One region of the Streptomyces sp. Ag109_O5-10 genome, then DNA from elsewhere that is predicted to be linked to it. Evidence: riboswitches for the same ligand, from Rfam matches in the RefSeq annotation. Region 1 holds a riboswitch; each other region holds the start of a gene.
The links. A riboswitch is a leader RNA that binds a small molecule or an ion and turns the genes downstream of it on or off. The one in region 1 is predicted to bind thiamine pyrophosphate.
Positions count from the first base shown of each region.

Region 2: it holds a riboswitch for thiamine pyrophosphate, as region 1 does, so the genes downstream of both, BLW82_RS12285 (thiamine ABC transporter substrate-binding protein) here and thiO (glycine oxidase ThiO) in region 1, are expected to answer to the same signal.
Region 3: it holds a riboswitch for thiamine pyrophosphate, as region 1 does, so the genes downstream of both, thiC (phosphomethylpyrimidine synthase ThiC) here and thiO (glycine oxidase ThiO) in region 1, are expected to answer to the same signal.

Region 1 covers NZ_FNTQ01000001.1:6,922,140-6,924,400, forward strand. The annotation lists gene thiS (sulfur carrier protein ThiS) at 1-182, opposite strand, end outside; gene thiO (glycine oxidase ThiO) at 179-1,348, opposite strand; TPP riboswitch at 1,346-1,457, opposite strand; gene BLW82_RS31580 (NAD(P)/FAD-dependent oxidoreductase) at 1,599-2,261, shown strand, end outside.
Region 2 covers NZ_FNTQ01000001.1:2,707,462-2,709,722, reverse strand. The annotation lists gene rlmN (dual-specificity RNA methyltransferase RlmN) at 19-1,125, shown strand; TPP riboswitch at 1,149-1,256, shown strand; gene BLW82_RS12285 (thiamine ABC transporter substrate-binding protein) at 1,329-2,261, shown strand, end outside.
Region 3 covers NZ_FNTQ01000001.1:4,748,529-4,750,789, forward strand. The annotation lists gene BLW82_RS21705 (YibE/F family protein) at 1-1,004, opposite strand, end outside; TPP riboswitch at 1,076-1,253, shown strand; gene thiC (phosphomethylpyrimidine synthase ThiC) at 1,246-2,261, shown strand, end outside.

The DNA of each region.
Region 1 (2,261 bases):
ACCCGGTCGCCGTCGGCGAGCCCGGTCGTCGCCCACTGCCCGCGCGGTACGACGGTCTCGTTGACGGCCGCGGCCACCCCGGAGGGCGCGGCGGTGAGGGACCGTACGAGCGCGTCGAGAGCGGTGCCCGGGGCGATCTCCCGGCGCTCCCCGTTGACGGAGATGGTGACGGAGAGGTTCATGCGGTCTGCTCCACAAGGACGCGGGGAACGGGGTCGAAGCGCCTCGGCGTGAACGGACGCGCCTCCGCCGGCAGCTCGCCGCCGGTCAGCAGCTCCGCCATGACGTCTCCGGTGACCGGCGTGAGCAGCACCCCGTTGCGGTAGTGCCCGGTGGCCAGCAGCAGCCCGTCGAGGCGCGTCGGCCCGAGCAGCGGCGCGTTGTCGGGGGAGCCGGGACGCAGCCCGGCCCGGGTCTCGGTCAGGGGCAGCTCGGTGATCCCGGGCACCAGCTCGTGCGCGTCACGCAGCAGCTCGTACACGCCGCCCGCGGTGACCGTGGTGTCCCAGCCCAGCTCCTCGCTGGTGGCGCCGACGACCAGCTCGCCGTTCTCCCGGGGCACCAGGTAGACGTTCCCGCCGCGCACCACCGCCCGTACCGTCCGGCTGAGGAACGGCGCGTACCGCGCGGGCACGGTCAGCCGCAGCACCTGCCCCTTCACCGGCCGCACCGGCGGCAGCACGTCGTCCGGCACGCCCGCCAGCCGCCCGCTCAGGCTGCCGCCCGCGAGCACCACCTGCCCGGCGCCCAGGGCCTCCCCCGCGCGGGTGCGGACACCGGCGGCGCGCTCCCGCACCACCTCCAGGCGCTCGGCCCAGTCGCGGTGGAACACCACCCCGGACCGCTCGCACGCGGCCACCAGCGCGGCCGCCAGCCGGCGCGGGTCGATCTGGTGGTCGCCGTCCACCCGCAGCCCGCCGCGCACGCCCGGCGCGAGCATCGGCTCCAGGCGCCGGCACTCCCGCCCGGACAGCCACTCGGACTCCAGGCCCGACTGCTGCTGGAGGGTGTGCAGCTCGCGCAGGTGGGCGCGGTCGTCGGCGTCCAGCGCGACCGCGAGGGTGCCGCAGCGCCGGTAGCCGAGGTCGTGGCCGGTGACATCGGTCAGCTCGGCGGCGAAGGCGGGGTAGCGGCGCGCGGAGGCCAGGTTGAGTCCCAGCAGGGTCTGCTCGCCGTAGTGCAGCTCGGTGACCGCGGCCAGCATCCCGGCCGCGACCTGCGCGGCCCCGCCGCCGGGTTCGGGGTCGACCACGGCGACGGCGAGCCCGCGCCGGGCCGCCCGCCAGGCCGTGACCAGGCCGATGATTCCGCCCCCGATGACGAGGACGTCGGACGTACGTGAGGACATGGGCGTCCAGCCCCTCCCTTCGCCGGCATGACCCGGATCAGGTTCGTACGGTCGGAGGCCGCCAGCCTCCCTCTCAGCCCGGTGCGTCCGGGCTCCCGCGTGTGCTTCACCGCCACCCTAGCCCGCGGGGCTCCGCCCCCGTAAGACGGCCCCGGGCCGCGCCGCGGGCCGCGCTGTGGAACAGGTCACCCGCCACGACCCCTGACTGACTCTTTGTCAGTTGTCTATCGTTCTTGTCTATGGTGATCACGTGAGCGAGCAGACGCAGCGACGGGGCACGTCACAGACGCGGCGCGTGGTCGTCGTGGGCGCGGGGATGGCCGGGGTGCAGACCGCCGTCGCCCTGCGCGAGCAGGAGTTCACCGGGACCGTCACGCTGATCGGCGCCGAGCCGCACCAGCCGTACGACCGGCCGCCCCTCTCCAAGGCCGTGCTGCTCGGCAAGTCGGAGGGCTCCGCCTTCGAGGTGGACTTCGAGGCGCTCGGCATCGAGCTGGCGCTGGGCCGCGAGGCGCTGGGCGTGCGCACCGCCGACCACGAGCTGGACACCGAGGCGGGACCGGTGCCGTACGACGACCTGGTCCTCGCCACCGGTGCCGAGCCGGTCACGCTGCCCGGCACCGAGGGCGTGCCCGGCGTCCATCTGCTGCGCACCCTGGACGACGCCGAGCGGCTGCGGCCCGTGCTCGCCCGGCAGCACGACATCGTGGTCGTCGGCGCGGGCTGGATCGGCGCCGAGTTCGCCACCGCGGCCCGCGAGGCCGGCTGCGCGGTCACCGTGGTCGAGGCCGCCGACCGCCCGCTCGCGGGAGCACTCCCCGCCGAGGTCGCCGCGCCGATGGCCGCCTGGTACGCCGACAGCGGCGCCGATCTGCGCACGCACGCGCGCGTGGCGGGCGTCGAGCCCGGCGCG
Region 2 (2,261 bases), 4.2 Mb from region 1:
TGCGACACTGTTAAGGCCATGCCTAATCCCGGAGAACTCACTTTCGTAGCGCCGCGCGGTGCCAAGAAGCCGCCGCGGCATCTCGCCGATCTCTCGCCTGCCGAGCGCAAGGACGCGGTGGCCGAGGTCGGGGAGAAGCCGTTCCGTGCCAAGCAGCTGTCGCAGCACTACTTCGCGCGGTACGCGCACGACCCCGAGCAGTGGACCGACATCCCGGCGGGGTCGCGGGACAAGCTGCGGGAGGCTCTGTTCCCCGAGCTGATGACGGTCGTACGGCATCTGTCGACCGACGAGGGGACGACGCGCAAGACGCTGTGGCGGCTGTTCGACGGCACGCTCGTCGAGTCGGTGCTGATGCGGTACCCGGACCGGGTGACCATGTGCATCAGCTCGCAGGCGGGGTGCGGGATGAACTGCCCGTTCTGCGCGACCGGGCAGGCGGGTCTGGACCGGAACCTGTCCACCGCGGAGATCGTCCACCAGATCGTGGACGGGATGCGGGCGCTCCGGGACGGGGAGGTCCCCGGGGGACCGGCGCGGCTGTCCAACATCGTCTTCATGGGGATGGGGGAGCCGCTCGCGAACTACAAGCGGGTGGTCGGAGCGATCCGGGCGCTCACCGATCCCGCCCCGGACGGCCTCGGCCTCTCGCAGCGCGGGATCACCGTCTCGACCGTCGGGCTGGTCCCGGCCATCCACCGGTTCGCCGACGAGGGCTTCAAGTGCCGGCTGGCGATCTCGCTGCACGCGCCCGACGACGAACTGCGCGACACCCTCGTCCCCGTGAACACGCGGTGGAAGGTGCGCGAGGTCCTCGACGCCGGGTTCGAGTACGTCGAGAAGAGCGGGCGGCGCCTGAGCATCGAGTACGCCCTCATCCGGGACATCAACGACCAGGCGTGGCGCGGGGACCGGCTGGGCCGGCTGCTCAAGGGCAAGCCCGTGCACGTCAACCTCATCCCGCTGAACCCGACACCGGGTTCGAAGTGGACCGCGTCGCGGCCGGAGGACGAGAAGGCGTTCGTCGAGGCGATCGCGGCGCACGGTGTGCCGGTGACGGTCCGGGACACCCGTGGGCAGGAGATCGACGGAGCCTGTGGTCAGCTCGCGGCCACCGAGCGGTAATCTGAGGGCGCAGGTACATCTTCATATTCCGACAGGGGAGCGCCACAGCGCTGAGAGTGCGGCAACCGGGCCGCAGACCCTCTGAACCTCGCCCAGGTCATTCTGGGTAGGAAGTTCGGTCATCACTCAAGCTGTTGCGCCCTGCCCGCACCCCGCGGGCAGGGCCGCGTCTCTTCCTGGTCAACCCCAGGAGGAAAACACCAGTGCACACCAGGACCTTCTTGGCCGCGGCCGTCGGGCTCGGCCTCGTCACGCTGTCCGCGTGTTCGTCGTCGTCGGGTTCCGAGGCCGACTCCAAGACCGTCACCCTCGTCAGCCACGACTCGTGGGCCGTCTCCAAGAACGTGCTGCGGGACTTCGAGAAGCAGTCCGGCTACAAAGTCAGGGTCCTCAAGGACGGCGACGCCGGGCAGGCCGTCAACAAGGCGATCCTGACCAAGGACAACCCGCAGGGCGACGTCTTCTTCGGCGTCGACAACACCCTGCTCTCCCGGGCCCTCGACAACGGTCTCTTCCAGCCGTACGAGGCGAAAGGGCTCGGCGCGGTCGGCACGGCGTACCAACTCGACGCGGCCAAGCACCGGGTCACGCCCATCGACTACGGCGACATCTGCGTCAACTACGACAAGGCGTACTTCAGCAAGCACAAGCTGACCCCGCCGACGTCGTACGCCGACCTCGTCAAGCCGCAGTACAAGAATCTCCTCGTCACCGAGAACGCGGCCACTTCCTCGCCGGGGCTGGGCTTCCTGCTCGGGTCCGCCGCCGCGTACGGGGACAGCGGCTGGCAGGACTACTGGAAGAAGCTCCGGGCCAACGGCGTCAAGGTCGTCGACGGCTGGGAGCAGGCCTACAACGAGGAGTTCTCCGGCTCGGCCGGCGGCAAGAAGGCCGGCGGCGACCGGCCGCTCGTCGTCTCGTACGCCTCCTCGCCGCCCGCGGAGGTCATCTACGCGGACCCGAAGCCGAGCACCGCGCCCACCGGGGTCGCGACCGGCACCTGCTTCCGGCAGATCGAGTTCGCGGGGCTGCTGAGCAACGCGGGGAACACCAAGGGCGGCAAGGCGCTCGTCGACTTCCTGGTCTCCAAGGAGTTCCAGGAGGACATGCCGTTGAACATGTTCGTGTACCCGGTG
Region 3 (2,261 bases), 2.2 Mb from region 1:
ACCGAGGTCCGGGCCGACAGACCGTGGCAGATGTACAGGGCGATGAGCATGATGGCGCTCGACCCGACCACGGCCATCAGCAGCGGATTCGAGCCCTGCAGGATCCCCGGCAGGATGAACATGGTCAGCACCAGGAAGCTGACGGCCAGCGCGACCAGCGCCATCACACCCCGCAGCCGCCCCACCACCACGACGGCGAGCGCGAAGATCCCGGCCAGCAGCGCCATCGGGAACTTCCGGTTCACGTCGGTGACCGAGTACTGCAGGTCCTTGGGTGCGGAGGGCTCGTACGCGGCCACGACCTGCTCGCCCTCGTGCAACTGCCGCGACTGGTCGGGCTGCACGATCTCGGTGAAGGTACGTCCCTTGTCCTTGCCGGCGTCGACCCGGACCGTGGCCTTCTTGCACGTGCCGCCCTCCTCCTTCGAGGAAGTGCCGTCGGAGGTCGAGGTGTCGCCGGTCGAGCCGCCTCCGGAGGCGTTGACCGACTTGCAGCTGACCGAGACGACCTTGGTGACCGTCGCCGCCTGGGTCTGGCGGTCGAAGCCGACACCGGTGCGCTCGTGCGGCGGGGCGCCGCCGGGCCACAGGACCACCAGGCCGACCACGACCGCGGCGGTGAAGGGGATGAGGATCGCTGCGATGACCTTCCGCAGGTGCTTGGAGACGGGGGCGGCGGGGCCGTGGCTGTGGCTGTGCCCGTGCGAGTGGCCGTGACCGCCGCCTGGCCCGGAGCCGCCCTGGTCGGGGCCCGGGGCGGGTGAATAGCCGTGAGTCCGGCCGTGGGACGAATGGTGCTGGGTCTCACCGTGGCCGTGGGCATGGCCGTTGTCGTGACGGTGGGCATGGCTGAGGGCCTGCCCGTGGTCGTACTGCTCGCCCTGCCCGTGGATGTGTCCGTCGCCGGCACCAAGGCCCCCGTGGCCGGGTCCACCACCCTGCGGGGCGCCGTTGCCGCGCCGCGGGTCGGGGGGCGGATAGGGGTGCTGCTGTGTCGAGGTCACCGCCCGATCATCGCAAGAACGGCAGGGGCCCTCTGTTCACCGCGCCCGAATTGACGCTAGCGTGGAGGCACCTTTGCACACGCGGGAGCTCGGAGCACCGGGCTGAGAGGGCGCTGACCTCCGTATTCGCGATGTTTCACGTGGAACAAGTGATGTTTCACATGAAACGCCGCCCGACGGAAGCCGCTGCGTCGACCGCCGAACCTGTTACCGGGTAATGCCGGCGTAGGGAGTAGGTCTCATGACCAACAAGGACGCACGCACGCCTGCCTTCAGCCAGGACGAACAGCCCATTACGGGTGAACCGTCCCCGGAGGCCGGACAGTCCATCGGCTGGCACAAGGGGTATGTCGAGGGCTCCCGCCCCGACCTACGAGTGCCGGTCCGTCAGGTGCATCTCACCAACGGGCAGTCGGTCACGCTCTACGACACCTCCGGTCCGTACACCGACCCGCTCGTCGAGACCGACGTCCGCAGGGGCCTGCCGCCGCTGCGGGAGAACTGGATCGTCGCCCGCGGCGACACCGAGGAGTACGCGGGCCGGCCCGTCCGTCCCGAGGACGACGGAATCAAGCACACCTCGCCGCGCGGGGGCCTGCGCAACCTGGACGCGGTCTTCCCGGGCCGCCCGCGCCAGCCGCGCCGCGGCCGGGGAGGCGAGGCGGTGACGCAACTCGCGTACGCCCGCCGGGGCGAGATCACTCCGGAGATGGAGTACGTGGCCATCCGAGAGAACGTCGCTCCCGAGGTGGTCCGCGAGGAGATCGCGGCGGGCAGGGCCGTACTCCCCGCCAACGTCAATCACCCGGAGATCGAGCCGATGATCATCGGCAAGCGGTTCTTGGTGAAGGTCAACGCCAACATCGGCAACTCCGCGGTCACCTCCTCCATCGAGGAGGAGGTCGAGAAGATGACCTGGGCGACCCGCTGGGGTGCCGACACGGTCATGGACCTCTCCACCGGCCGCAACATCCACACCACCCGCGAGTGGGTGCTGCGCAACTCCCCCGTCCCCATCGGCACGGTGCCGCTCTACCAGGCACTGGAGAAGGTCGACGGAAAGGCCGAGGAACTGACCTGGGAGATCTACAAGGACACCGTCGTCGAACAGGCCGAGCAGGGTGTGGACTACATGACCGTCCACGCGGGCGTGCGCCTGCCGTACGTGCCGCTCACCGCCAACCGCAAGACCGGCATCGTCTCGCGCGGCGGCTCGATCATGGCGGCTTGGTGCCTCGCGCACCACAAGGAGTCGTT